Linked DNA regions of Thermogemmata fonticola. The protein of the gene in region 1 interacts with the protein of each later gene in a pairwise test. Links are inferred from orthologs where the notes say so. Each region holds a gene or a part of one and is shown on either strand. Other genes may lie near its edges. The genes, in order: H0921_RS12120 and ruvA.

The links.
Region 2: the proteins of H0921_RS12120 (region 1) and ruvA interact in binary tests that used the Escherichia coli proteins (3 or more experiments, as listed by UniProt). The link is inferred for Thermogemmata fonticola from one-to-one orthologs.

The regions. Positions count from the first base shown.
Region 1 is NZ_JACEFB010000009.1:28,284-42,585, forward strand. What follows is about bases 6,298-9,081. They hold H0921_RS12120 (crossover junction endodeoxyribonuclease RuvC), read right to left. Parts: upstream 8,096-9,081; coding sequence 7,499-8,095; downstream 6,298-7,498. Other genes in these bases: H0921_RS12115 (YifB family Mg chelatase-like AAA ATPase), read right to left, coding at 6,298-7,109; hemF (oxygen-dependent coproporphyrinogen oxidase), read right to left, coding at 8,227-9,081. Outside these bases: H0921_RS12100 (protein kinase domain-containing protein), read left to right, coding at 1-696; H0921_RS12105 (hypothetical protein), read left to right, coding at 1,303-1,893; H0921_RS18340 (protein kinase domain-containing protein), read right to left, coding at 2,185-5,295; more of H0921_RS12115, read right to left, coding at 5,445-6,297; more of hemF, read right to left, coding at 9,082-9,156; H0921_RS12130 (response regulator), read left to right, coding at 9,555-10,001; H0921_RS12135 (class I SAM-dependent rRNA methyltransferase), read left to right, coding at 10,100-11,287; H0921_RS12140 (hypothetical protein), read right to left, coding at 11,531-12,187; H0921_RS12145 (tartrate dehydrogenase), read left to right, coding at 12,512-13,651; H0921_RS17955 (SMC-Scp complex subunit ScpB), read left to right, coding at 13,850-14,302.
Region 2 is NZ_JACEFB010000007.1:33,805-48,189, forward strand. What follows is about bases 494-3,360. They hold ruvA (Holliday junction branch migration protein RuvA), read left to right. Parts: upstream 494-1,545; coding sequence 1,546-2,175; downstream 2,176-3,360. Other genes in these bases: H0921_RS10710 (LysM peptidoglycan-binding domain-containing protein), read left to right, coding at 494-1,324; H0921_RS10720 (hypothetical protein), read right to left, coding at 2,237-2,773; H0921_RS18220 (hypothetical protein), read right to left, coding at 2,792-2,914; ndk (nucleoside-diphosphate kinase), read right to left, coding at 3,252-3,360. Also shown: more of H0921_RS10710, read left to right, coding at 1-493; more of ndk, read right to left, coding at 3,361-3,698; H0921_RS10730 (hypothetical protein), read right to left, coding at 4,088-5,407; quinolinate synthase NadA, read left to right, coding at 6,058-7,029; H0921_RS10740 (hypothetical protein), read left to right, coding at 7,080-7,748; H0921_RS10745 (hypothetical protein), read right to left, coding at 7,896-8,630; H0921_RS10750 (S1 family peptidase), read right to left, coding at 9,328-10,404; H0921_RS10755 (sialidase family protein), read right to left, coding at 10,856-12,013; H0921_RS10760 (S1 family peptidase), read right to left, coding at 12,084-13,217; H0921_RS10765 (homospermidine biosynthesis protein), read right to left, coding at 13,253-14,385. UniProt on the Escherichia coli protein: The RuvA-RuvB-RuvC complex processes Holliday junction (HJ) DNA during genetic recombination and DNA repair.

The DNA.
Region 1 (14,302 bases):
GGCGAACAGTTGGACCGTCTCAGTCCGGCCTCCACCGCTCCTGCCATGACTGGCCGCCGCCTCCTGCCCTACGGTGCGACCGACGTCCCCACCGCCGCCGACCGCTTACTCCAGCAGTTGCTCACCCAGCAGCCGGCCCTTTTCGATTCGTGGGAACCGCGCCTCCAGCAGGCTCTGCAACGGAAGTTCCGCGGTTTGGGCAACGTGTGCTTGAAAGTCGCCGCCAAGGGGGCGGACTTCGCCGCTTGGCTGTTGGAACAATGCCGAGCGGTGATCGATCCTCACCTTCCTCGCCACGATCCCGCCGCCGCCTTCTTCGAGTGCTTCCCCCCGCCGGAAATGGCCGAAAACGCCTTACGCGAGGCCGTGGATGAAGCCGCCCCGGACCTCCCGGCGGCCCACTCCGAACTCGCCAGCACCCCTCGTGCTGTGGCCCTCCTTCCTTCGGGACAAGCAGGCGAACGCCTCCGCCAAATACTGACCGACCTCCGGCCCGACCTGCCTTGGCATCTCCTCACCGCTGCCGAGGACCTCTGCCTGTATCGGGAGGAAGAAATCCCTCTGACTGCTCTGCCCCACCTGGGTCCTCTCGGCCAGCAAGCCTACGAGCAACTCCTGGCTTCGGACCATCCACCCCACAGCCGGGCGGACGTCCCCTGGACGCAGCCTCCGAATGCCTTTGTTCCCACCGCCTGATCTTCCCCCGCGAGTCCATATCGTCCCCTTGTTCGTTCGGTTCCCTCATCATTTCGTCTCTAGTTCCAAGCCGTAAAGGCTGTCCGCTTGCCTTCGCCACCAGGCCCCTTTGCCTTCGCCACCAGGCCCCTTTCCTCCAGCTCCCCGAACTGGAAAAACCGCCGGCCAGGCTTTGCTCTTTCTCTCAGGTGGAAGGGAACCCCCCGGCTTGTTCTCTCAGGGGAAAAAGGAACCCCCAGGCTTGGACCTGGTGAAAAAGACCCACTGACGATTCCGCGTCACCCACCCCACGTCCAGAAGAGTACCAGCCGCCTCCCTTCGGGGGTTATGAGCAGGCTTTGCGCTGTCCGTTTTTTAAAGGCAGCAGATTGACCGATGATCTCCGGCAGATTATCCTCGAAACGATGCGAACGCAGCCTCGACCAAGACACCGCATACAAGCAAAAAACGAGATGGCTGAGGAGAAGATCGCAATCGCTGTAGACGAGACGGCTGGGGAGAGGATCGCAATCGTTGTTTCCCCCGAAGTATCCTCGCTGTGCGGAAAAGCTGCATGAAAAGCCAACTGAGGAAAGGGTGAGTTGGAAGTGCCCCAGGAGACCGCCTATGCCGAACGCTGACAATCGGTCCGCATCTGACCCCTCGGCGGTTCCCGCTTCCTCTGCGGACGCCTCTGGTGTGCCGTATCCTCACTCCGAAGAGTCCGCCGTGCCGTATCCCAAGACCGTGCAGGTAGCCGGTGCCGTCTGGATCATCTACGGTATCGTGGCCTTAGTCAATTTGGCATTCCTCATCCTGTTCATTGTGGGGGCAGGCGAGGAAAAACCCGACGCGGATCGGGAGGCTCAGAAGGCGGCGATTGCTCTGGCCACCTGCTTCGGCATGTTTCAGGCGTTGATTGGCTTGGTATTCATCCACGTCGGCATCCAGAGCATCCGAGGCACGGCGCGTGATACTTTGGGGAACGGCATCGGTTCGCTTCTGTTCGGCCTGATCAATTTGGCGCAAGGAGGCCGGTTGGGGATGGCAGGCGACTTCGTCCTGGCCGGGTTCTACTTCCTGTTCGGGGTGCTTCTGATTGGGGCGGGAGTGCTGGCGCTGGCAGGTCGCCGGGAATACCGCCAGTGGCGCGAGGCCAGTCAGGTCTATCAAGCCTGGCAGGAGGAGCAGAGGCAGGCTCCCCACGGGTCGAGCTAGATCAGGGACGGTGGCCTGAAGGTACCGAGCCAGGCTCCCCGTCGTGCTACTCCAGGTTTACCCAAGTCTCAAAACCCACATGGAAGGGCCTTCCAGGAAGCATCCCTCTGGGCGGGACAAACCATCGACTTGAAGAAAGGTTCTGCCAGGCGCTGGGACGCGCGTGTTATCCCGGCTGCTTCTTGCGACATCGCTCCAATGAAGGGATGGGGTGGACAGGGCATTCAGGTATCCGCCATGGCGGCAGGGACGGTGCGCGAGCTTGTCGTGCGAATCGAAACCTGGACTGAGTCAACGGAGCGAACCCAGGATTGGGGGGACGAGGCGGAGGAAGCGGCGGGCGAACCACTGGGCTTGTTCTTTCTGGAGGATGGCCCGCTCCTGCGGTTCGCACAGTTGGATGGCGGTGTGCCAATCGGCATCGGCCCGCTCGTAGCGTTGCAGCATTTCCCAAGCCATAGCTCGTCCCCAGTAGCAATTGCGCAGGAACAGTTGGGCACGCTGGCGATAAGGGGTGCCGTGGAGCAGGGGGGTGAGCAAAGCGATGGCACGGTGGTAGTCATCGAGGCTGTCCGCGGGGCATCCCCCTCGGCGGCGGAGGTGAGCACGATTGCAATGCATCCCGCCAAGCGAGAGGCGGTTGCCCAGGTCCTGGGGGTGATTGGCCAGGCGGCGGGAACGGAGAACAATACCTTCTTCGTAGAGCAGCCAGGCCTGGGGCGATTGGCCGAGTTGATCGTAGAGCAGAACGAGTTCTCCGATCAGGGTGAGGGTGCGGGGATGTTCAGAACCAAGATGGCGGCGGGTGATCTGGAGGTTTTCCTCGTAGAGAGCCGCCGCTTCCTGGTGGCGATGGAGTTGGTCGTAAATTTGAGCCAGTAAGCGGCGGGTTTCGAGAGTCAGGGGGTGTTCCCGGCCCAGGCGGCGGTTCATTGCGGGCAGCAGTTCCTCGACCTGAGCTTGGGCTTGGGGCAATTGCCGGTGCAGGAAGTGAGCGTGAGCGACTTTGAGGCGGATGGCGAAGGTGTCCGGGTGGTCCGGGCCGAAGTGCTGGAGGGCGGTGTCGAGGACACGCTGAGAGAGGGCGAAGGCATCCCCTGTGCGGTGCAAGGTGAAGAGTGTGCTGGCCCGGTCCGCCTGAGCGGTGAGGGTGTCGATGTGATGGGGGCCGAGGGTCTGCTCATAGCGGGCGGCCAGCTCTTCGAGAGCGTGCAGGGCTAGCTCGTGCTGCCCAAGTTTCTGCCAGGTGGCGATGAGGTTGTTGTAGTTGCGGAGAGTCTGGGGATGGTTGGCTCCCAGGGTGCGGAGTTGGCGGCGGCGGGTGTCGATTTGTAACTCCAGCGCTGGCAGAAGTTGTTCGAGATGGACGTACTGCACGGCGAGGTTGAGGGCCACTTGCAAGGTCGTGGGATGATCCGGTCCGAGATGCTGCCGGTGGTGGAGATAAAGAGGTTCGAGGATCGCCCGGGCTTCGCGATTGCGGCCCATGTCCGAGAGGGCCACGGCGAGGGTATTGAGGGATTGCAGGGTGAGCGGGTCAGTCGGCCCGCGGGTGCAGCAGTAGAGGGCATGAGCGGTGCGGAGGAGTTGTTCGGCTTTGGGCAGCTCGCCCAGGTAGAGATACGTTTTGCCGAGGGTGTCACGCAGGCGGGCTTCGACGAAGGGATGGTCCGGGAAGGTGGTGGAGAGGTAAGGGAGGGCGAAGTCCAGGGTCTGGCGGAGTGTGAGGTTATAGCCCCGCCCGCCTTCGATGCCTGCGGGCCGTCCTGCGGCCAGAATGTGCCGTTCGAGGAAGTCAAGCAGGGCCTGGGTTTCGGCCTGCCGTTGTTGGGCTTCGCGAGCGTGTCGTTCGGCACGCTGCTGAGCGCGTTCCGCTTCGCGTTGGCGGGATTCGGCCAGTTGCTGGGCCTGTTCGGCTTCGAGCCGGCGGGATTCGGCCAGTTGCTGGGCCGCGCGGGCCTCGGCGGCGGTCTGCTCCGCCCGCAGGTGGTTGTCTTCAGCGCGCTGCTTGGCCAGGCGCTCCGCTTCCACGGCGCGGCGAGCCTCGATCAGGGCCAGCGTGATCCCCGTGATCCCGAGAAGTAAAACGATTCCCAGAGCGCTGGCGGCATAACCGAGCAAGCGACGGCGTCGGCGGCGCTCGGCATCCCGAACGCGATTGGCTGCCCGTTCCGCTTCCGCAGCGCGCAGCCGCTGCTCGACTGTATAGCGATACGAGCTGAGGCGCTGGGCCACGGCTAGACCATCGGGCGGGCGCTGCTGCGGGTCAATCGCCAGGCAGTCGCAGGCCAGTTGCACCAGCTCCTCATCCGCCCCGCATTGACGCAGACGTGTCACAATTTCGTCCGTATCCCCTGTGGCCGCCCGGACAATCATCGTCATCAGGCTTTGGCCGCGGAAAACCTCCTGGCCCGTCAGGATTGCCGCCAGGATGCCGCCGAGAGCGAAGACGTCCGCACGGGCATCGATCTGTTCCCCCCGTGCTTGTTCCGGCGCCATGTAAGCCGGCGTGCCGACCACCTGTCCCGCGAGCGTGCGGCTATTCCCTTCCGCCGACACGGGAGCCTGAAGAATGGAGTCCCACTCTGGGCGTTCCGGCCTGCTGTCTCCCTCGCCCGAATCTGAGGCCGGCTTTCCCGCAGACCCAGGGGAGGGTCCGTCGGGCAGAGGCGAGGGCGAGGCTGGGGAGGAGCTGCCCCGGGGATTGGCAGGGGGACTGCCCTTGCTTGGGGGAGTGGGAGCGACCGGGGAACTGGAAGAAGCAGGGGCGGGCGGAGCCGAGGCGGGCAAGGCACCATCCGCGGGAGCCGAAGCCGGGAAGTCCCGCAAAACCTTGGCCACCCCCCAGTCCATGACTTGCACTTCGCCAAACGGGCCGACCATGATATTGCCCGGCTTAAGATCGCGGTGAACGATGCCGTGGGCATGTGCAAAGCCGATTGCCCGCGCCACCTGCTCAAAGACATCCAGCCAGCGTCCCAACTCTTCCAGAGGGTGGGAGCGCCGGGCCAGGATTTGCGCCAGCGTTTCGCCGCGGATCAGCTTCATAACCAGATACGGTGGGCCGTCCGCCAATTGCCCCAAAGCATAAACAGGGGGAATGGACGGGTGCGAGAGTTGAGCTGTGATGCGCGCCTCGGTGACAAACCGCTGGCGGTCGCCATTGGGCAGCAACACCTTGATTGCGACTTCCCGCTGGAATACCTCGTCCCACGCCCGGAAAATCTGTCCCATGCCTCCGCAGCCGATCAAATCGATGACGCGATACCCCGGAATCACGGGCATGGAGGGCGGCACCGGCTCTGAAGGCCGGGGCAGCGCGCCGGGCAGGCACGACACCGTCGCCGCTGCTGCTGTCCAGGAATCCGGCTGAGCACTCGCGGAGTTATCACATCCGGGCATAGAAAAGTTCCCAGAATCCGACCTCGTGGTCGTGGTCCAGCCGCTGTTTCCCAATCGCTAGAGGTTTGTCATCGATCGGGCTGCCGCCACTTTAGTGCATGATACGGGATCATTCCAGTTCCTCGTAGTTGCGGGATGGACGGAGAGGTTCACGCCGGGGATTCTGTTTCGGCAGCAGGGGCAAAATTGAGGCGCTGGTCGAGCACGAAGGTCGCGGCCCGATCCACGTGGGGCGGCTCGATGGAGTCCGAGTTGTCCAGATCGGCGATGGTGCGGGCGACGCGGGCCAGACGGTCGGTCAAGCGGGTGGAAATGTTGGCCTGGGCTACCCTTTGCTTGTAGTGTTCCAATCCTGCGGGGGAGAAGCGGCAGTAGTCCAGGATGCGACCGGCGGGGATGGCGGCGTTGCAGCCGATGGCGGTGCCTTGGAAGCGGGCCGTCTGGCGGGCGCGGGCAGCTTCCACCTTTTGCCGCAGGAGTTCCGTTTGACCGTCCGTCGTTTCGGAGAAGCGCTCCTCCAGGGTCAGCGGCTGCAATTCCACCACCAGATCGATGCGGTCGAGCAGCGGTCCGCTGAGGCGCTTCTGATATTTGGCCACAGCCGTGGGGGAACAGGTGCAGCGCTCCGTGCCCGCGTAGCCGCAGGGGCAGGGATTCATGGCTGCCACCAGGGTGAAGCGGCAGGGGAAGGTGAAGGCGGCGTGGGTGCGGCTGATGGTGATCTGCCCGCTTTCCAGCGGCTGGCGCAAGGCTTCCAGAGTATCCCGGCGGAACTCGGGCAGCTCATCAAGGAAGAGGATGCCGAGATGGGCGAGAGTGACTTCCCCCGGTTGCAGCTTCAAAGTGCCGCCCCCGACAAGGGCCTGCTTGCTGATGGTGTGATGCACCGCCCGGAAGGGACGCTGGGTGACAATTTGGCCGTCGCGTTCGAGTTGCCCGGCGGCGGAATAGATGCGGGTCAGTTCGATCTGTTCCTCGACGGTGAGCCGGGGCAGGATGCCGGCAATGGCGTTGGCCAACAGGGATTTGCCCTCCCCTGGCGGCCCAATGAACAAGAGGTTATGGCCCCCGGCGGCACAAAGCAGAGCGGCTTCCTTGGCCTGCTCCTGCCCCTTGATCCGCCCGAAATCGATCGGCTTTCTCCCGAACGGCTCCAGAGAAATCAACTGATTGAGAACGTTGTCGAAGGTGCGTTTCCCCTGGAAAAACTCGATGACTTCATCCAGCATGCTGACGGCGGCGATGCGGCCGTGCTGCCGGCCCGGGGAAGCGGCGATGAGTGCGCATTCCCGTTCGTTGCCCGTCGGCACAATCAGCGTCTGTTCAGGCCGGGTCGCTTCCGCGATGGCCAAAATCCCCGGCACCCGCCGCACTTCCCCGTGCAAACCCAGCTCGCCCACCAGCACGTAATCCCCCTCCACCGTGGGGGGCAGGTCCGGCAAGTAACCGGCACATTGTAACAGGATGATGGCCAGGGGGAGGTCCAGCCACGAACCGTACTTGGACATCATCGCCGGCGTGCAGTGAACCTGAATAATCACGGGGGACTTGCTCATGCCGTACTTGGTCAAAGCTGCGTTGATCCGTAACAGGGCTTGCTGGGCATCCCCCCGCTCCATGCCAGTGATGACCACGGCGTTCGGCCAGGACCGCGGAGTAGGCAGCACCTCCACTGCCCGCGCCTGAATCTCCACAATCTGCCCTTTCAAGCCGTGCAAAAAGCCAGCGTTGAGTGAATGCTCCTGGCGTAATAAGTGTCCGAATTCCTCTTCCCGCTGGCGTTTTTTGTCCTGGGGAGAACGGTCCGATGGCATCGCCGCAACTCCTCTTCATCCACCCCCTTCGGTCCCAATGGCCGCAAAATCATCCTCATTGTAACCCGCCTCCGCTTTCCTACCAGCCAGGAAGTCGGCCGAAATGTTCGGGACCGAATCGCGGAAAACGGACGGCATCCATGTTTGAAATTAATAAACAGATTTTTTTTGAGGGCAAATTTGACAATGTGTACCCGTCCGCGGTGAGGTCGGCGGAACACACCCTGCCGCCAGAAAAGAGCTGGCACCAGCCCCTTGTGTCGAGCGGACGGAATCGCTTGCCGGAGGCATAGCACTGAGACGGGAACGCCAGGGCACCTGGAGGGTCGGCTTCACCAGGGGGGTGGGGGGGTGGCGCTGGGAGAACGGATGGAGCGGGTGGCAGAGGATCAGGAGGAGGGAGGGGGAACCGGCAGGGAGCGCGCGCTGGCGAGGAAGTGACAGAGGGCGACGGCGAGGGCATCGGCCACGTCCGGGGGCTGGGGCAAGCGATCCAGGCGCAACTGGGCGGCGATGGCATACTGGATTTGGGTTTTGCTGGCGCGTCCGCTGCCGGTGATCAGCTTTTTGATCCGAGTGGCGGGATAACCGACGACGGGCAGTCCGCGAACGGCCCCGGCGAGCAGGAAGACGCCGCGGGCATGGGCCATGAGGATGGCCGTGCGAGGGTGGGCGTAATGGGCGTAGAGTTGCTCGACAGCCAGGGCCGCCGGTTGCCACTCCTCCAGGACCTCGACCAGGCCGTCGTGGAGGATGCGGAGGCGTTCGGCCAATGCCTCAGCGCGGCGGCGGGCGGGCGGCGCGCGCAAGACACCGGCTTCGCAAACCTGGGGTTGCCAGGCGTGCTGTTCGCGCACGGCCTCGAGCACCGCGTAGCCGGTCCGGTGCAGTCCAGGGTCCAAACCCACCACGCGCCAGGGTCCTGCGGGCGGCAGAGAGGCGGTCGGAGTTGGTAAGGTTCGCTCTTCGTGCGTCTGATCCGCCACGGAACAGGTCCGAGAAGACAGGGAAGACACAGGGGCGATCCCTCGCGTTGAGTCGGGCGAGAAAGCCAGCGGGGCTGGTCTCTCTCATTTGGCCCGTTGGCAAGCCTCCTACAGGGCCGGCAGGTCGCCGCTCATGCTTCCATATCGGCCCAGTTTTGCGGGATGAGCCAGTATTCGGTCAATTCCGCTTCCCGGCTGCCCGGCTCTGGCCGGTAATCATACACGTAGCGGACGACGGGGGGAAGGCTCATGAGGATGCTTTCCGTCCGCCCCTGCGTGCGCAGGCCAAAGACCGTGCCGCGGTCATAGATCAGATTGAACTCGACATAGCGTCCCCGGCGGTATTCCTGGAACCAGCGCTGCTGCGGGGTGTAAGGCAGGTCCTTGCGCCGCTGCACAATGGGCAGATAGGCCTCCAGGAAGGCATCGCCGGCGGCACGCACAAAGGCGAACATGGCCTCACTGGCTTCGGCGTAGTCGAAGAAGATGCCTCCCACCCCGCGGGCTTCCTGGCGGTGCTTGAGGTAAAAGTACTCATCGCACGCCTTCTTCATCTCCGCGTAGTTGGCGACAGCGGCATGCTGCTGGCAGACCCGCTTCCAGACCTTGTGGAAATGGATGACATCCTCGCGATAAGGATAGTACGGCGTCAGGTCCGCACCGCCGCCAAACCACCCTTTGCTCCCTTGGGTGAGGAAGCGGAAATTGGCATGCACCGTTGGCACTAGCGGACTGCGCGGATGGATCACCAGCGAAATCCCCACGGCGGTGAAATGCAGGCCATCTCCGGGAAGCTGCCGGGCAAAATCGGGGGGGAACTCCCCGAACACCTCCGAGAAATTCACCCCGCCTTTCTCGAAGACGTTCCCCTCCGCGATGACGCGGGTCCGCCCGCCGCCGCCTCCGGGCCGCTCCCAACGGTCCTCCCGAAAGCGTGCTCCGCCGTCCATCTCTTCCAACGCCGCACAAATCCGTTCCTGGAGGCTCAGAAAATACTCGCGTGCCGCCTGGTGTAACCCCGCGTACCTGGCGTCCAAGGTGGGAGGCAGTGCCGTGGTCATGGCTTTGGCCCTGGGAAGGTTTCAAAAAAGATATTATTGTCCTCAATTAGTGTAGCTGAGCTTGCCTTGCCATGCTAGCCCTTGGCGAAACTCACCGGACTCGACCTGGGGTCAGCACTTCCCCTGTAATCCCTCGAACCTGGCGTAACAGTCCCCTCGAAGTGGCGGGAAAGCCGAGCCCCACGGCCAGACCCCAAAATCCTTGGGGATTTTCTCTCCCTATAATGTCGAACGCTGGAAGTGAATGGTAGGGGTGATTATCGGTCGGGGGAAAGGGAGTCGGTTGGGGGAAAGGGAGTGGGCAGCCGAGGCGTGAGAACTCCGACGTTCCCACGCTCCCAGCCGCGAGAACGTGAGACGTGGACGAATCTGACGCTGGCCTGCGGGAGAGACCACTGATGGCTCGTATCTTGATCGCCGACGACAACGTGCAGAACGCGGAATTGTTGGAAGCCCATTTGGACGGCAGCGGGCATGAAATCCGCATCGCCCTCAATGGGGAAGAGACGCTCCAGTTGGCCCGCACCTGGCAGCCGGATGTCATCCTGCTGGACATCATGATGCCGAAGATCAGCGGATTTGAGGTCTGTCGGCGCTTGCGCGCGGATGCGGCCACGCGGGACATCGGCATTCTGATGATCACGGCCCTGGACCAAACGACGGATGTGGAAACGGCGGTGGAAGCCGGCACGGACGACTTTCTGACCAAGCCGATCAATAAGACGGAGCTGCTGCTGCGGGTGCAAGCGCTGCTCGCCAGCCGATCCATGAGCAGCGAAGTCGAGCGGACGCTGGTCTATCTGGGCACGGTCCAGGAAGGCCGGCTTACCCCTCCGCGTTCCTGAAGCGGCCTGGCTAGCTCTGGGCGAGCGGAACTCACCGTTTGGTCTTCCCACCCGTATCTGTCCCTTCCCCAGCTTGGATAGGACGAGCAGAAGCCATCATGGCGCGGATCATTTTGCAGCCTCGCAAGGCCCGGCCCTTTTTCCACCGCCATCCGTGGGTATTTGCCGGCGCGATCGCGCGCATCGAAGGCCATGTGGCGGACGGCGATCCGGTAGCCGTTTATTCCCACACCGGCCAGTTCATTGCCCACGGTCTGTACAACAGCCGCTCGAAGATTCGGGTACGGCTCTACAGTTGGGAGGAAGGGGTAGAGATTGGTCCGGCCCTCTTCCGCCAACGGCTAGCCCAAGCCGTCCGGCTACGGCAAGCCCTTTCGTACGGGGAGGCACCGGAGGGCGGCTGCCGCCTGGTGTTCAGCGAGGCGGATTTTCTCTCCGGCCTCGTCGTCGATCGTTATGGTCCGTGGCTGGTGATGCAACTGTCTGCCTTGGGGCTAGCTCAGCGACGGGAATGGCTCGTGGAAGCCTTACGCGATTTGGTACCCCTGCGCGGTCTCTACCTCCGGGCGGAAAAGGGGATTGGCTCCCTGGAAGGGATCGAGCTGGCGGAGGGCGTGCTGTGGGGTGAACCCCCGCCGGAGGACCTGACCATTGTGGAAGACGGCTTACGGTTCGTGGTGGACATAGCCGCAGGACAGAAGACGGGTTTTTATCTGGATCAGCGGGAGAACCGGCGGCGGGTGGGGGAATTGTGCCGGGGCCAGCGGGTACTGGATGCCTTCTGCTACAGCGGGGGGTTTGCTTTGCATGCGGCGCGGCACGGCGCGGCGGCTGTCCTGGGCATCGACGGGTCAGAAGCGGCTATCCGCCTGGCCCAGCGCAATGCGGTCCTCAACGGCCTGGAGGCTGCCGTGCGTTGGGAGTGTGCCGATGTCTTCGATCGCCTGACGGAACTCGTCCGAGCCGGGGAACGCTTCGACGTGGTCATCCTGGACCCGCCCAAATTCGCCCACCGCCGCCAAGCCGTTCCGGAAGCCCTGCGCGGCTATCACCGCCTCTATCGCCTGGCTCTGCGCCTGCTGGTCCCAGAGGGGCTGCTGGTTTGCTGCTGCTGTACCGGAGTTATCTTGCAGGAGGAACTGGAACAACTGTTGTTGGAAACGGCGGTGGCCGCCCGGCGCGATGTGCACATCCTGGAACGGCGCGGTCCAGCCCCCGATCACCCCATCGCCATGACCTGCCCGGAGACGGGGTATCTCAAATGCCTCATCTGCCGGGTGCTCTAAAACTTGATCCTGCTCCCCTCATCATCTCTTCGTCTGCTGGTGTCCTCTCGACGTCTCTTCTGCTCGTAACGCTTCTCCTATCTGCCGGTACCGGCTGCTTACCGGGTACTCTGAGGCCGGATGCACCACTTTGGTGCTGCTGGGTTCGGGGGAGACGTTGGATCATTTCGGTGTCCATGCCGAGAGGGTTTGGGTGTTGCGGGGAGAGGGATTTCCGGCGGCGGGGATTTCGGCGGTGGGAAGTCACCGGGAGGCGCGGTCGAGGCGGATTTGTTCCAGCACCTGGCGGACGGCTTCCGCGGGGGTGGTTCCCAGGCCGGTGTATTGGCGGCGGGCGCCGTCCCAGGGCAAGGTGGCCCGGAAGAGGTACTGGCTGCCTTCCCGTTGGAGCGAGAAGCTGTCGCGGGGCGCACCGAGGCGTTCCAGTTCCTGGTACAACTCCTGGAGCGGCGGCCCAGTGGTGGGGATGCTGTCGGGCTGGGGCGGCGGGGTGGAAGCCGGGGCTGGGGCAGGTGGCGCAGGACCAGCCGGGGTGCTGTCTGCCGCCGGGCGCAGGGGGACACGTTCCGGGGGGCCATCGGGGATTTTCAAGCCCTCGTCGTCCCAGCGGCCCGCGAGACCGGCCGGGGTGGTGGCGGGGCTGGGAATATGCACGCCGCGGAAGCGGGCGGGATCGTCGTTGTAGCCGCCGTCGGAGGAATCACGCGATCCGGTGCGCCCGGCGGGAGCGGCGATGAGCGGATCGGTCCGGCCTTGCCCAACGGCGCCCCGCTCAGGTAAGGGAACGTTCTGCCGCGGAATGCGGTCGGGGCCATACACCAGCGGATCGGACCCGCGCCCCAGGCTCCCTTCTCGGGACTTGCATCCGGCTAACGGGGCGAGCAGCAGGAGCAGCAACATGCCCAGCCCGCCGGGTTTCCTCCGGCATCGGTCGATTGTGGCCGCACTGGAACTTGCGAACCGTTCCACCCTGACGGTCCCTGCACTCCACCCCATGGCTGTCGGACATCCTGCCATGCGGTTCCCCCCTGAAACTGGAAGGGAACTTGCCGCCGACTCTATCCTTTGGCTATCTTCACTGTCCCCGATCTGCGGCGGTCCGTCTACACCCCCCTGTCACTTTCCCCCGGCAGGCGGGTCATACGCTGACCGATTGTAAGTATCGGGCAAACTTTACCGGCCTCGATCTTTGCTGGCCTATACCATCCTTGCGAGGACTCGACAATGGCGCTTGACTCTACCCCGGCGGCGGCTTCCTCCCCGACCCCTGTTTCCTCTCCATCGGCGGCTTCCTCCCCTTCTTCTCTGCGGATTGCCGTCATCGCAGGGGACGGAATCGGACCGGAGGTGATCGAACAAGCGATCCGGGCGGCGGAAGCCGCTGTGCAACGGTATAGTCCTGCGCGGCTAGAATGGAACCGCCTTCCCTGGTCCACGGCTTATTACAAGAAGCACGGGCACATGCTGCCGCCGGATGGCTGGGACCTGCTGCGCGAGCATGACGCCATCCTCTTTGGAGCGGTGGGGGATCCGAGTGTGCCGGACCGCATCACGGTCCATGAACTGCTCCTGCCCATGCGGCGGCGCTTCGATCAGTACGTCAATCTGCGCCCGGCGTATCTGTTCGCCGGTGTTCCTTGCCCGCTGGTGGGAAAAAAGCCCGGCGAGATCGACCTGCTGGTTTTCCGGGAAAACACGGAAGGGGAATATGCGCCCGTGGGCGGACGATTATATCCGGAGACGCCGGCGGAAGTGGCAGTGCAGACGGCCCTGTTCACCCGCCGGGGTTGCGAACGGATCATGCGGGCGGCGTTTGAAGCGGCCCGTCGCCGCCCCCGCAAAAAAGTCACCAGCATTACCAAGTCGAACGCTCTGATCTGGGGTATGGGACTGTGGGATGCGGTCTTCGAGGACGTTCGCCGGGATTATCCCGATGTTCAGAGCCACTCCCTGCTGGTCGATGCCGCCGCGATGGACCTGGTCCGCAAGCCAGAAACGTTCGACGTCATTGTGGCCAGCAATCTTTTTGGCGATATTCTGACCGATCTATCGGCGGCGGTGACGGGGAGCATCGGCTTGGCCAGCTCCGCCAACATCAATCCGACGCGGGAATATCCCAGCATGTTCGAGCCGGTCCACGGTTCGGCACCGGACATTGCGGGCCGGGGTATCGCCAACCCCTTAGCGGCCATTCTGTCGGCGGGCCTGATGCTGGATCATCTGGGCCTGAGTGCCGCTGCGGAAGCGATTCGCCAGGCCGTGGCTGCTGTTCTCGCGGAGGGGAAAGTCCGCACCCCTGACCTCGGCGGTTCGCACACCACCACGGATATGGGCAATGCGGTGGTCGCCGCTCTGCAAGGATGATCCGCCCTGGCCCCGACCTTCCAAGGGCTAGGCAGGGAACCTTGCAGGGGCTTTGCACGGGGCGGACAGGTCCAAAAGCCGGCTTGCCCCTGGAAATCGCGCCATCGCCAGGGGAAGGCAAGAGCCAGCCCTGGAGCGGAAAGAGGGGAGAACGAGTGGGAGACGGAAATCGGGTTTATTCCCGGAACGCGACTGGCCATGATTCCCGATGACGCTTTCGAGCCGGACCGCTCCCAGCAGCCGTCCGATTCCGCGCCGCCCCCGCCGTCCGGCGATCCTTCTCCAGCGCCGGCACTCGTCGAGTGGGAACTGGATGTGCAGGACTCTTTACCTTGGGCGGTAGAAGAACCTGGAGCGGTGGAAGAAGAGGTGGCTGGCGAGGCTAGCTCCTCCAGGACGGCGGCTAAAACCCCGGAGACCACTGCCCCTTCCGCTTCTCTGTCCGCTCCCGGCGCACCGTCTTCAGCCTTTTCTCCTCAGCCTTCCGCTTCGCAAAATCCCCCTTCTTCCTCCGAAAAAAAATGCGATGGTGGAAGCAAGGGGGATTCTCCTCCTCATCCCACGGTCGAGCAGATTCTGGAAGCGATGCTCTTTGTAGGGGGGCCGCCTCTGACTCCCGCGACCGCGGCCTCGGCGATCCGGGGACTGACG
Region 2 (14,385 bases), on another replicon or contig:
GGGAACAGCCGCCCCCCCGCCGGGAGGAGTAGCGCCGCCGCCGATGGACAACGCCTTGCCACCGCTGCCGCCGGTGGAGGCCGGGGCGGGGCTGCCGCCACCAGCGCTGCCTGTGCCGCCGGTGATTCCCGCCGGGGGTGTTCCGCCTGGAGCCGGGAGGAGTGCGCCGCCTTCCAGCGATCCGCCGCCTTCCAGCGGTACGCCTCCGCCGCCGATTCCGTTGCCGCCGGTGTCGCCGGGGGGGAGTCCCGCGGTGCCTCCGCCGAGTGGGGATGTGCCCGCAGTCGCTCCGCCGGCGCTGACTCCGCCACCTCCGGCTTCGCTCAGTCCGGCGCCGCCTTCCAGCACGCCGCCGTCGTCTGCTTCTTCTGCCGGGCCAGTTTCCACGGGATCAGCAGGAAGCGCTTCCGCGCCGCCTGGGCCGCCGTCGGTGGCACCGCCTGCCCCAAGCGAAAATACTCAGCCGCCCTCCCCGGCTCCGCCCGCAGGAGGGGAAAATCCCTCGGCCCTGCCAGTGCCTCCCGCTGCCAGTGTGCTGCCACCGCCTCCTGCGAATGCCGGTCCGGCCAGTCCGCCGCCCGCCCCTCCGCTTGTGCCTTCTGGAGGAAACGCCGGCTCGACTCCCGCAGCCGCCGGGGGAAACGATCGCGGCGCCCGCTTGACTTTACCCCAATCCGCCGAGGCCTCCCGCAATAGCTCACGCCCGCTGGAGCAGCCGACCGCTGGGATGCCTTCGCTTCCGACCGCCGCTTCTTCTTCTCCAGGGCGCACGGAAAACCCACCCGCCGTAGCGGAGCGGCCGCCCACGACGTCCTACGATGTGGACATTTACGAACCGCGGCCTGGGGACACGTGGGAGTCGATCAGCCGGGAGTTCTACCAGGATGGGCGGTATGCGGCAGCGCTGCGGGCATACAACCGGAACAAGCCGCTTCACGGCAGCGGGGCCATCGACATCCCGCCGCTTCACATCCTGCGCCGCCTGGGAGGCGATGCCACCCGTATGTCACCAGCTTCCTTTGGTCCGGGGGGCAACTCCTCTCCCGCGGGGTTGCAGCCGGCGGGGCGAGCGGTGCCGACGGACCCGTGGAACGCCGCCGCGCCAACCTATCACTCCGGCCCCGCAAGTGCCGCACCAGGAGGGTTCAAAATCTATCGGGTCCCCACCGACGGCCTCAGCCTGCCGACCATCGCCCGGCAACTGTTGGGCAACGAGCGGCGCTGGGTGGAAATCTACGACCTCAATCCAGAAGTGAACGCTTCGCGCGTGCCGGCGGGTACGGAACTGCGGCTGCCAGCGGATGCCCGCCTTCCGGGAAACTGAAAGGGTGCACCGTGGGTGTCCGCGCCTCTGTCCGGTTCTACCCGCTACTGGGTTCGGTTTCCCTCGGTCCTGCGCCTTTCTAAAACAAATCCGATCCACCACCCGATCCAGGGGAAAGTTCTGCAAGCCGAACGGCTGGCTCCTGCCGGGCTTTCCCTGGAACCGGGACAGTCCGTGGCCTTACCGACCGCGGCGTTCCGTGGCGTTACCCTGGTGTCCCCATGATCACTCGGATGACCGGCGTGCTCAACCGCGTGCTGGACGAGGAAGTTCGCCTGCAAGTCGGACCGCTCGAGTATCAGATTCTGGTACCCGAAACGGTACGGCGGCAGTTGCAGAACCGCCTCGGTCAGGAAGTCACCCTGCACACGCTGGAATATCTCGAAGGGGTCGGCAGCGGCAACCGCTTCATCCCCCGCCTGGTCGGCTTCCACACCGAGGCCGAGTTGGAATTGTTCGAGTTGTTCTGCACCGTGGAAAAGATCGGGATCAAAAAAGCCCTCAAGGCGATGGCCCGACCCAGCCACGAAATCGCCGACGCCATCAGCCGCCAGGATGTGTCTTGGCTGAGCACCTTGCCCGGCGTCGGAGCAGCCACTGCCGAGCAGATCGTGGCAACCCTCAAGCGCAAAGTCACCCGGCTAGCCTTTACCCGCGACACTGCCGCCGCTACCGGCGACTCCGCTTCGCGCGTTGACAGTCAGATGATCGACGATGTGTATCAGGCCCTTCTCGCACTCGGGCATAGTCCCCTCGAAGCCCGCCAGCGCCTGGACATCCTGCTCGCCAGCGGTAAATCCTTCCGCTCCGTCGAAGAGGCCCTCACCTTCATCTACAGCAGCAGCTCCTAGGATCAATGAAGAAAGCAGCCGCTGCCCTCCAGATCGTCCGGTCCAGAAGCGACCAGCGCCGTTAGGGCCGGGGAACGGCCAGGCGGATGCCGAAATGCTCCGGCGGAGGCAAAGGCGGCAACACGAGCGAGGAAGACATCCCGGCTCCCGCCGATTCCACCCCAGCCGAGCCAGAGGCCGCCGAGCCAAGGAAGGACGGCGCTTCCCCTGCCAGGCGGATGCCGAAATGCTCCGGCGGAGGCAAAGGCGGCAGCACCATCTCAGCCGCTGGCAGCGAAGCAGGAGAGCGCGGCGTTTTTCCGAGCGGCGGTGACACCGCGGCGGCAGTCGGCGGGCGGGAACCGTTTCCTCCCGAAGCCGTTCCGGCAACACCGGCCGGCGGCCGGCTTCCTCCCGAAGGCGGCAGCCCGGCAAGTCCCGGCGAACGAGGGCTACCCCCTGCCCCCGGATGGATTAGCCCCGGCGGCATCCCCGCAGGCAGGCCAGAATTCGCTGGCAACGGAGCCAGCACCGCTGGAGGCATCCCGGACCAACCCGGACCCGCTCCGAGCAGCCCCCCGTTACTCCCCGGCATCCACCCCGGCAGACCACCGGGCACCGGGCAGCCCGCCGGCGTTCACCCCGCCCCCGATCGACCCGGTGTAAGGGCGAACCACAGCACCATCCCGCCGACCAGACCAGCCACGGGGAAAATCCCCCACCACCGCCGACCGCCTATCCTCGCTCTGCCTTGAGGCATCCTTGCCTCCTTTCTCTGAAATGCGACTCTGTGGCCCAACGTTCCTTTCGGAAACGGATGGAGTTGTCCAGCCTGTATCACGTCGTTGCCGCAACCGCTGCCTCTCCAACAGCCGCCCCACCTTTACCACACCCCTCCCCTGCCACGAAAGGCCAATTCATTCCGACTCACAGGGCAACTGGCACAGGACCGCCACGGAGCTATAATCCGGGAACACCGGAACCATGAAGCCCTACGGCGGTGCGACGAGAAGATCAGGTCGATGAGCACTCAGGTCGATGAGGAGTTAGGAAGAAAAAAGGTCATAACGAATTCGAGCCTACACTGGCTCGAGGAATCAGCCGATCCAGGCGGCGTCGCTGGAGGTGTAGTGCACCAACTCTTCCGGGTGGAACCAGAGGGCGATTTCTGCTTCCGCATTTTCGGGGCTGTCGCTGCCGTGGATGAGGTTGTTCTGGACGCTCAGGCCGAAGTCTCCGCGGATGGTTCCGGGGGCGGAGCGGGCGCCGTCGGTCAGGCCCATGAGCAAGCGGGCGACGCTCACCGCTTCCCGCCCTTCCCAGACCATCGCCACGGTCGGGCCGCTAGTCAGAAACGCTAGCAGGCTTTCGTAGAACGGCTTGCCGCGATGGACGGCGTAGTGCCGCTCCGCCAGTTCTCGGCTCGCCTGCACCATTTTCAAAGCGACCAGGCGCAGGCCTTTGCGCTCGAAGCGGCCAATGATTTCCCCGACTAAGCGGCGTTGGACGGCATCCGGCTTGAGCAGAACGAGCGTCTTTTGCATGGGCAGTTCATCCTCCAGTCGCGTGCAGGTTCTTCCCCGGCGCTGAGAGCTTTTTGGGAAGCGGCGTCTCGCCCGCGCTCCTTCCCCCCTGTTGGTATGATCTTATGGTCTATTTATTCCGCTGCCCTGTCTGGGATTGAGGCTTCCGGTTTCCCTGGGCGTTCTCCCTGGCGATGAATCCGGCTTTCCTCCACACTGAGTCCGGCTAGCCTCGCTGATCTTCCCGGCGGGATTGGAGATAGGCACCGAGTGGCCCAACGGCCACATGAAAAAGCAGACAGCAGGTGAGGAATGCCAAAAAAACGAAGCGCCGACTTGGGGAGGTCGGACGCTTCGCGGGGGGGTGGATTGGGAGCAAGCCTGTCAGCCGCTCTCCCGGAGGGGGGGTATCACTTGGAGCACCCAGCGGCGGCACCCGCGACGACCGGAGCGTGGCAGCAGTCGTCTTTGGCCTTGCGGCAGAGGTTCAGGCCATCGAAGAGGCGGCGGCGCGGAGCGGCGCAGGGATCGCAGGGTTGCGGCGGGCAGGGGGCAGCTTGAGCCGGAGCCGGTTCGCAGGCCGGCGGGCACGGTTCCGCACAGCGCTTCTTGGCCAGCAAAGCCCGCAGGCGATCGAGCAGTCCGGGCCGGTCGCAGGGCTGGGCGCAGGGGGCGCTGGGGGGACACGGAGCGGCCTGGGCTTGGGCCGGAGCCGGCACCTTCACTTCCTTCTCCACCACCTTCGGCACCAGCTTGCAGACTTTGACCTTCTGCTCAACCGGCACGCAGACGGTCACGCACCGCTTGGCTTCATACGGCACGCACTTTTTCACATGTACCACGCAGGTCACTTGCTCGCACACCGGCACGCACTTGACCTTGGTCACCGGGCAGGCCACCTGCTTGCGCACGCACTCGTAGGTGCAGATCGTCTTGGTCACGGGCCGGCACTCGTAAGCGCAGACAGTCTTGGTCACCGGCACGCACTCGTAGGTGCAGATCGTCTTGGTCACCGGCACGCACTCGGCGATCTTCTTGCAGACGGTGACCGGCTCGCAGATCGTCTCCTTGTGCTTTTCCGTCTTGCAGATGGTCACGGTGCGCGGGCAGGGTTCATAGCACGGATCGCAGATTTTCCGCAGCCGGTCGGCCAGAGTGGGGCCTAGCTCCACTGTCACGGGAACCGAGACCTTGTGAGTCACCGTCTTGGGGCGCATCTCCGTCACCAGGACGCGCTTGTACTGGACCTCATTGACGGTGACTTGCTTCTGGACCGGGCGGCGCTCCATGACGGTGATCTGCTTTTGGACCGGCACACGCTCCATGACCGTCACCTGCTTTTGCACCGGCACACGCTCGACGACAGTGCGCATCTCGGTGACCGTCTCCGTCACTCGCTGGTAGCGGACCACTTGCCGCGTGACGGTTTCCGGCACGTACTCGAGGCGGTAGGCCGTGTAGGTTTCCTCCCGCTGCTGCGGCTGCATGACGGTGACCGTTTCCTCGACCCAGGTCGGGACCAGTTCGGTGACCTGGATTTTCTGGGTGATCCAGCCGCTGCCAGCCTGACCGCTGTTGCCAGATGGCTGGGCAGGCGCAGCGGGCTGTTGGGCGGCTACCGGCGCGCTGGACAAGCCGTCGGCAAACGCTTCCGCATCTCCGAACGCCAGCGACGCCAAACCGGCACACACGCCTCCCATCAGCCACTTCTTGAACCATCGTCCTTTCATTGGTTTTGACCCCCCTTGAGTTCCGGGTTGCCTCACTCGGGTCACAGCCGCAGCGGCCTTCCTCACGCCGCTCTCCCACGACTGTGCCTTCCCTGAGTGCTCTCACTTATATGAACGCGCCACCGCCTCCAGGGAAATCCCGCCGCCCATTTCCGCCACAATTTGCCCTCGATTTCCGAACGAATCTAACTGGGAAACCTAAAACGCCGCCTCTAGGATTCACACCTGTTTCAACTTCCAGAACAAGCGGTAACGAGGATAGCGGCCTCCTCGTCGTGTTTGTAAAAATTGCAAGCCGATTTTCCTCAAGTCTCGCCTGTCTTCTGCCCCCCCCCTCGGCCAGGCGTTGACCCGGACTTTCCCCCAGCAGTTCCCGTCCTGTCCTGGAGCTGCCCGGATCATCGCCGGGATTCCCACGCATGAGGACCAACCTTTTGCGGAAGGCTTGCAACCCAAGGCGCAGAACCCGGTGCAGGCCAAGGCCAGAATCCGCTGGCGGCAGGAGGGTTGCGAGAAGACGGAATGCGTAAGATGATAGAAAGGCACCCGCGGAACCGAAGGCGGAGGGAGGCGAAGGGGTCATCCGGTGCAGGGGCGCTGCGGGAGAGGCCGACCGGCTCGCCGCCGCCCGAACCGAGGAGGAGCGAACCATGCCCGCGGTACTGGACGATGTGACGGCGGAGATTCTGGCACTCAAAAAGGAACGCGAGGCGATCATCCTGGCCCACTATTACCAGCAAGGGGAGATTCAGGAGCTGGCGGATGTGACGGGGGATAGTCTCAAGCTGGCACGGGCCGCCGCCGCGGTGCGCAACCCCGTGATCGTCTTCTGCGGCGTAGTGTTCATGGCCGAGACGGCCAAGATGCTCAACCCGGACAAGCGGGTGCTGGTGCCGGACTTGCAGGCCGGTTGCAGTCTGGTGGATTCCTGCCCGGCGGACAAACTGCAGCGCTATCAGGAGATGCTCCGGGCCAACGGGCGGCGCTTCCAGACGGTTTGCTACATCAACAGCTCGGCGGCGGTCAAAGCGCTTTCGGACTGGGTAGTGACCAGCGGCAATGCCGTGGAGGTCGTGCGCGACCGGGTGCCTGCGGATTACGAAATCCTCTTTGTCCCGGACCGGCATTTGGGGGCGTATTTGCAAGAGGTGACTGGCCGGTCGATGATCCTCTGGGACGGTGCCTGCGTGGTCCATGAGGTCTTCAGTCTCACGGACCTTTTGGAGATGCAGCGGCGCTACCCGCAAGCGAAGACCATCGCCCATCCGGAATGCCCGAAGAACATCCTGGAGCATGCGGACTTTGTCGGCGGCACGGAGGCGATGCGGCAGTTCGTCGCCCGCCAGGCGCAGCCCACCACCTTCCTGGTGGCCACCGAGGCGAACATGATCTGGGAGTTGCAGCGGCATTATCCGCAGCACACCTATCTGCCGGTGCCGGGGATCAGTTGCGCCTGCAATCGCTGCCCCCACATGGCCCGCAACACGCTAGAGAAAGTCCGGGACTGCCTGCGGAACCTCGCCCCGGAGATTCTCTGGCAACCGGAGTTCGACCGCGCGCGCGAGGTCCTGACGCGCAGCCTGCTTCAGCCGCCTGCGCCCAATCCCCCCGCCGGAGATTGACATTTCCCCCACCCAGGACGTGCCGGCCGGACTCACGCCAGGAGTGCACCATGCTGCCTTCCCCCCGTCTGATGCTCCGCCTATCCCACCCCTGCCCTTACGTCGCGGATATGCCTCGTGGGCTGGACGACCCCACCGCCGAGCTACTGGAGCTGCCCGCTAGCGGCATCGTGCAGGCCCACGCCGCCCTGGAAGAGAAGCGCCCCTATGCCGAACTCCGCCTGGGATGGAACGAAAAAGGGCTGGGCGTACAACTGACCGTCACTGGCAAGCGGCAGGGGTTGCAAGGGGACCAGGAACGTCCCGGTTCCTGCGACGGCCTGCATCTGTGGCTAGCCACCCGGCCTGTCGGCTCCAGCCGCCGCGCCACCCGCTACTGCCACCACCTGATCCTTTTGGCCACCGGCTGCGGACCGCAACGGGACCAACCCGGCCTCACCGCCCAACGCATCCCCCGCGCCCTTCAGGACGCCCCCCTGCCCCGCACCGAACTCGGCCTCATCCGCCGCTACTCCCTCCCCACCGGCCACGACTACCGCCTCCAGGCCTTCCTCCCCGCACCCGCCCTGCCCGGCTACGACCCGGAGGAATCCCCCCACCTCGGCTTCTTCTTCCTCGTCCGCGATCACGAACTCGGCGACCAGTTCCTGGCCCTCGACTGGAATTTCCCCGTCGGCGAAGACCCCGCCCTCTGGGACCAGCTCCACCTCATCCGCTGACAACCGGTGAGCACCCCCCTGCCCCGCCCGGCACCTTCCCCAAACGCCGAAGCCACGACCCGCCAACGGCAGGCCGTGGCCCCGTGTGTGCGACTCTTCCTACTTGCCAGGCTGGTGGTTCTGCCTCGCAGCTCGGCTGTCGCGTGCTCAATCCTGGGCCTGGCGCTGGGCACGCCACTGCCGCCACCCCAACGCCCCCAGCATCAGCCCGAACACCACGAGCGTCGCCGGTGCGGGGATGGGATCACCGGTGCCACCACCACCGCCGTTGCCACCACCACCGCCACCACCGCCACCACCACCGCCACCACCGCCACCACCGCCACCACCACCGCCACCACTCTGAGGCATGTAGAGGCTCATGTGGCTCAAGTTGGGTTGATTGCCACTCCCCACGGACTGCAATCCCGCCGTCGTGAAGAGAAACCCTAGGACATTGCTGAAAGAGTTGTCAAAGTAATAAGCGGCGTAACTGTCGCCCCCTTTGACAGCAATCACAAACGGCCCGTTGATCGGATTATCCAGCAGGATCTGCCCCGATGTGGCCGAGGGGTTGGAGGTAAACGGCCCGTTGTTCGTGTCATCGGAAGAGCCGATCAACGTCCAGGTGGTAAGTCCTGTATTGAACAAGTTCTGGTTATTCAACCGGTCGAGCAAATCCGTGGGTTTGTCGTTGCCGGAGAAGGGTCCTGCCGCGGCGGTGGCGTTAGTGAAAACGGGTGTTAGCGGCGGTGGTGGCAGCGGTGGTGGCGGCGGTGGTGGGATGGTAATCGCTTGGACATCGCTAGTCATCGGTCCCGCTTGCACTGAGGCAGTTTGGGACAACGTCAGGGCAGTCGCAAGGCTTGCCAACAGCACAAAGCGGCGAACGTGGGCGAACATGGTACTTCCTCCCCAAGGTGCGCGGTCAAGGTGGAACGTCTGAGTGGGGAGCCGCGACTCTCCCCGACGTAACGTCCGGACTGAAAAATAAGCTGTTGAACCAAGATACGTTTGAATTTTTTGCTAGGCAATAAATTGCTCAGCAGAAAACTCAATCGTTTGATTCGACTACATCTATGGTATTGCGTCCCTAAAGGACTACAAATCGAATTGCAGAAAAAAATCCATTTTTTTACGTACATTTTTGCTGACAGAGGAATATCATTGGTGATTCATTTCTGAATGCAAAAAATTCATCGGATAGCAAATCGACACGGTGTCTGCACGCTTGACAATTCGACCCGTGAGGGGAAGTGGTGGGCGGTTGGCATCGTCCTGGGCATCCTGTCAGTCTCCCGACATCGCTCCCGGCACTGGCAAAGGGGCAAGCTCAAGCAAGCCAAGCGGTGAGGAGAAGGAAGGGAAATGGACTCAAGCGGAGCGGTCGGGAGCGTCGTTTGACCCACAGCAATCCGGCGTTCTAGAGCGGGATGGCAGCCGCGGCCAATGGCGGCTCCAATCAGAAACCCCTGCCAGGCGAGGCGCTCAGCCACCCGCAGGGGTTGCAGCGACAGATAGGGGGAGATGGAGAGCAAGGCTGGCGTAACAGACGGGGGAATACGCTGGGGACGCCCGAGGCGGGGCCGACCGGCGGGTGTCACTTGCGGAGCAGGTCGATCTTCATCTCCTCCTTGTCCACCGCGAAGATGTACTCCATCGCGTCCAGATCGCGGGAGGGATTGACGCCACGGCCCAACTGGCGGGTGTAATAAGCGAGCTTGTAACTCTTCTCCTGATACCCTTCCTCGAAGGAGGCGTCGAATTTGATATAGGGGATTTGGTCGAAGGGTCCCTTGAGCCAGTGGACGGTGTAGGTGTGCGGCTTGATGGCGTGGTTTTCCCATTCGCCATTTTCTCCCCAGCGGACCTGGTAGTGGAGGGTGAAGCGGGTGGGGTTTTCCACGCTGAAGACGCGATGGAGGACGATGGAATCGAGGAGGTCGCGGATTTCCGCGAAGTGGATCGCTCCGGTGAGGATGCCGCCGGGTCCGCCGTTGAAGGAGGCAATGCCGACGACCTCGCCGTCATCGTTGAGAACAGGCCCGCCGCTGTTGCCGTTGAAGGCCGCACAGCAGCAGAGAATCACCTTGCTGTTGCGCACCGCGATGTTGGGGATGCGGTTGCGGGCGTCGATCTGCCCCACTGCCGGCTGAGTGCCCGCGGCCCAGCGCCACAGGGGGCGTTCCGCCGGATTGCCGAGAATGTGGAGCGTATCCTGCGCTTTGGGATCGAAGCGGGCTAGCGGCAGCTCCTTGGCCGAGTCGGGAATCTGGTCGAGCTGGAGGATGGCCAGGTCCTTGTCCTTATCCTGGGCGACGATGCGTGCTCTGGAGAAGAAGCGGTTTTTGATCAGGCGCGGAGCATTATCGAAATAATACTTTCTCTCGGAGATGACCTCGCCGAAGAGGCCGCGGACGGGGAAGAGGACCAGGATTTTGTCCTTTTCCTTTTCCTGGGTGACGTGGTAGTTGGTGACGACAAGTTTGCGGCGGCGATCGATGAGGAAGCCGCTCCCCTGGCTGACTTCATCCCGGAACAGTCCTTCGCGGAGGACCGTTTCGACGTAGACGACGCCGTCGATGCAGCGGTCGTACACCTGGAGGGCTTGCGGTTGGGCCAGGCCCAAGCTGGCGGCGACACCGAGGACCAAAGCGACAGAGAGCAGGCGGTACATGGGCGAACCTCCCGGATTCAGGGTCCTGCCATCCCTGGCGCGTCTGCCGCTCGTGGGAGCGATCCTCGAAGGGGTCAGGCTCCGGGGGAAGAATCACCTCCCGCGGGCGGACCATCCTTGGGAGCCGACATACAAATCCAAGCTCGTCTATCCACGATATTCGTGAGCCGGATCATTTCCTTGAGATTTTTTCCATGTTTTCCCGAAAAGAAAGAGGGTTGAAAAGGTAAGTTGTTCCCAAAGCTGGACAGTTTCGGAAGAAAGCTATCCGCGTCCGGGTGCAGGGCAGGGGGTGGCTAGGGATGCCCGGCAGCAGCCAGCGAGGCCGGAACCGAGCGCCCCATGCCGGAATCAAATGCTCCGCCCTGGTGATGGGGAATGCTCCGCCCTGGTGATGGGGAAGTTTGGCGTTTTCCAGCAGGAACGGGAGGCAGGGGAAGGGCGGGGAGGCTCAGGGCTGGGTGAGCCAGCGGCGGGAGAAGCGGGCGAAGGTGAGGGTTTGGTAGGGGTGTTGGGTGCCGGCTTCGTAGAGGCAGGCGCAGGTGCCATCGGGGAGGACGGCCAGGCAGGAGTAGGCGGCGGGTCCCTCGTGGAGGAGGCGGGCGTGGGGCCAGGTCTTGCCGCCGTCGGGACTGAGCCGGACGGTCAAGCGCTGGCGGCGCGTGCTTGCGGGATTGGAGAAGAGGAGTTCATCGCCGCGCTCCGAGAGGCGGATGAGGCTGGCCTGGCAGACGGGATCGACCAGGGCGGGGTCCTCGACGGGTTCGGAGAAGGTTTTTCCCCCGTCGCGGCTGCGGGCAATCAGGCGGCGGAAGTGCTGCGGGCGGTAGGTGCGGATGTTGAGCAGGATGGTGCCATCGCTCAGTTCGACAGCCTGGCATTCGTTGCAATCGGGTCCGGTGCTGCCGCCGAGGTGCCAGGTTTTGCCGCCGTCGTCGCTGTAGATGACGTGGGAGCGGCGGGTCTTGCCGCCATCGGCTTTGTGATCGCAGGGGATGAGGAGTCGGCCGCTGCGCAGTTGGATGCCGACCCCGGGTCCGGTGGCGTACCAGCTCCACTCCGGCTTTTTGACCGCCGCCGTGATCTCCCGCGGCGGACTCCAGGTGCGTCCGTCATCACGGCTGGAGGTGATCCAGACGGTGCGGCTGCCGCGGCTTTTGCCGCTGACGATGGCGGCTTCTGTGTCGCTGCCGAGGTTGTGGGTCATGAGCAGCCAGATGGTGCCGCTCTGGCGCTCGACGACGGGGCAGGGGTTGCCGCAGGTGTTGGCCCCCTCGTCCCAGAGGACCTGGAGGGGTCCCCAGGTTTTGCCGCCGTCGGTGCTGCGTTTGTACACCAGGTCGATGTCGCCGCTATCGCCGCTGCCCTTTTTCCGGCCTTCGCAGAAGGCCAAGAGCGTACCCTGCGGGGTGACCAAGAGCGAGGGGATGCGGAAGGTGTGGTAGCCCTCCTGACCGGCGGCGAAGAGGACGGTCTTCTGGGGTTCGTCCGCAGCGGGGGGCGGAGCCGGGGAGGGGGTCGGGGGCTGAGCTGTCCCTGACGTGGGGAAGTCCAGGGACAAAGCCACCAGCAGAACCAGGGGCAGAAGCAGGCGCAGGCGGGACCGCATGGCAGGTGTCCTCCAGCGTTTTCGGCGAGGGTTGAGTGCAGAGGAAAGTTTCCTCCGGATGGCCGGCCCGTCAAGGTTCGGTGCAGAGGCGGGCGATGTGGGGAGCGGGGACGGCCATTTTCAGGATCATTTGGACGGCGGGGGGCTGCGGGGGTCCAGCCGGTGGCATGGGTTTGTCATCGTCTGAGTGTCGGCCCAGGGATTTGTTAGACGGGAGACGGAAGGCGCGCGGGACGGAGAAGGGGGTGGGGGGAAGGGCGGGGAAGCGGCGAACGGAGGGGTGGGGGTGCCGGGCGCTTCCGCCCTGGTCTTCCAGGGTCAGCGTCAGGGCGGCCATGCCGACCACCGCGCCGCGGGCATCGAGCACTGGACTGCCACTGGAGCCGCCGGCAAACTCAGCGGTTACCCCCATCCAGGATTCCTGCTGTCCGTCGTCGTTGCGCTGGGTGCTGTAACGGGTCACGCTGCCGGTGGTAAAAACGTAGAAATTGTCCCCCGGATGTCCCAGGACGGCGACCCAACTGCCGACGGGGGCGTAGTCCCGGCTCAGGGGTAGGGGGGTCAGATCGCGGGCGGCGATGCGGACAATGGCGACATCCGCTGCTTTGTCCGCTGCAAGGATTTCCTTCACGGGATAAACCCGGCCCTGATAATCGGCGGCGGCGAACACTTCCCCCTCTTGTAGCTCGCTGAAGACGTGCCAGTTGGTGACCACAATGCCATCCGCGGCGGCGACCCAAGCTGTGGCATACATCCCTTCCACCCACGTACCGTCTTCGTCCGGGTAAACGCTTCCCAGGAGCAGGACGGCGGGCAAAGCCCGGCGGTACACCTCGTGCGGGCTGAGCTGTTCGGCGGCGGGCGGCGCCAGCTTGCAGGCGGCCTTGCCACCCCGCTGCCACTGCTGCCGCAACTTCTCCGTCGGCAGGCACTCCCCTTTCTCCGCTAGCTCCGTCAGGCGTGCGATGAACTGCTGGTAGAAGCGTTCATCATCGACGAACCAGGGTTCCGGGCGCGTCGGCGGGGCAGGGGCGGGTCGGCGAGCATCGGCACGATCCGCCGCGGTACGGGCCGGAGGAGCAGCCGAGGCGGAAGGCAGCTCCGGGGGCGCGGCGGGGGCCGGTTGCGGCGCGGGAGCAGGGCAGGGCCAGGTCAAAGCAACGGCACTGGCTGCCAGGACCAAGAGGGAAAGCCAGCGTGTCATAGAAATACCCTTCCAAGCCCAGGGCAGGCGGGGAATCATTCCCCCCGTTGGGCGCGGACGGCAGCGTACTCTTTCTCCAGGCGGGCCGTCAACTCCGGCAGGCGATCGATCAAGCGCTTGAGGGGCCGGCGGGGATGGCGGGCCAGGGCGTAGGCCGTCAGCAAGGGCAGGGCGATGGTGCTGTCTACATAACAGGTCACGGAATCGGGCAGCTTGTCCGGATCGACTTTGCCCCAGGTCATCGCTTCGCTGGGGGTGGCACCTGACAGGCCGCCGGTATCCGGCCGGGCATCGGTGAATTGCAGGAAGTAATCATGGCCCGCCTCGGTCAAGCCGAGAACCTCCTGAATCTGCGGCTCGGTTTGCAGCATGAAGTTTTTGGGGCTGCCCCCGCCGAGGATCAGCACGGAACTGGTCCGCCCGGAGGACTTGGCCTCCCAGACGATGGCCGCCGTCTGATTGACATCCCGCAGCGGATCGAGGCGTAACTGGGAACCTTCGAGCTGCAAGGCGGCCAGGTTCATCCCGATGGAACTATCCCCGGGGGAACTGGTGAAGACCGGCACGCCGCAACGGTAACAGGCCGCCAGGAGGTTCTTGCCGCCGCGGCCCGTCTGCTGTTCCCGCTCGTGGAGATACTTGCCGACCAGATGGTGGAACTCCGCCGTGCTGAAGGTGCGCTGGAAGGCCGGTCCCCGGCACAACGTCCGGAAGAAGGCATCGGTGCCCAGGAGATTCTCGTAGTCGAAGACGATGTCGTAAATCCGGATCAGTTGATGCTCCCGCAACTCATAATCCGGCAGGTGGGGGCCGGCCTGGTGCAACTCCATCCCCAGGGCATAGTGGGTATCGTGGTAAAGATTGGCCCCGGTGGAGACGATCCAATCCACGAAGCCCGCTTCGACCAGGGGCACCAGGCAGGAGATGCCCAAGCCGGCGGGAGTCAGAGCACCGGAGAGGGCCAGGCCGACTGTTCCCTCCTCCGCCAGCATCTTGCGGACGAAAAGCTGGCACCCCTCGCGCAGCCGACCGGCGTTGTACGAGAGGAAGGCGGCATCAATCAGCTCCGCCGTGCTCATCTCCGGCGTCACCGGGGGCGGATCAATCCGCTGGCGGCTGATCCGTTGCAAATACTCCCGGCTGCTGGCATTGCCGGGGCGGCGCTCAT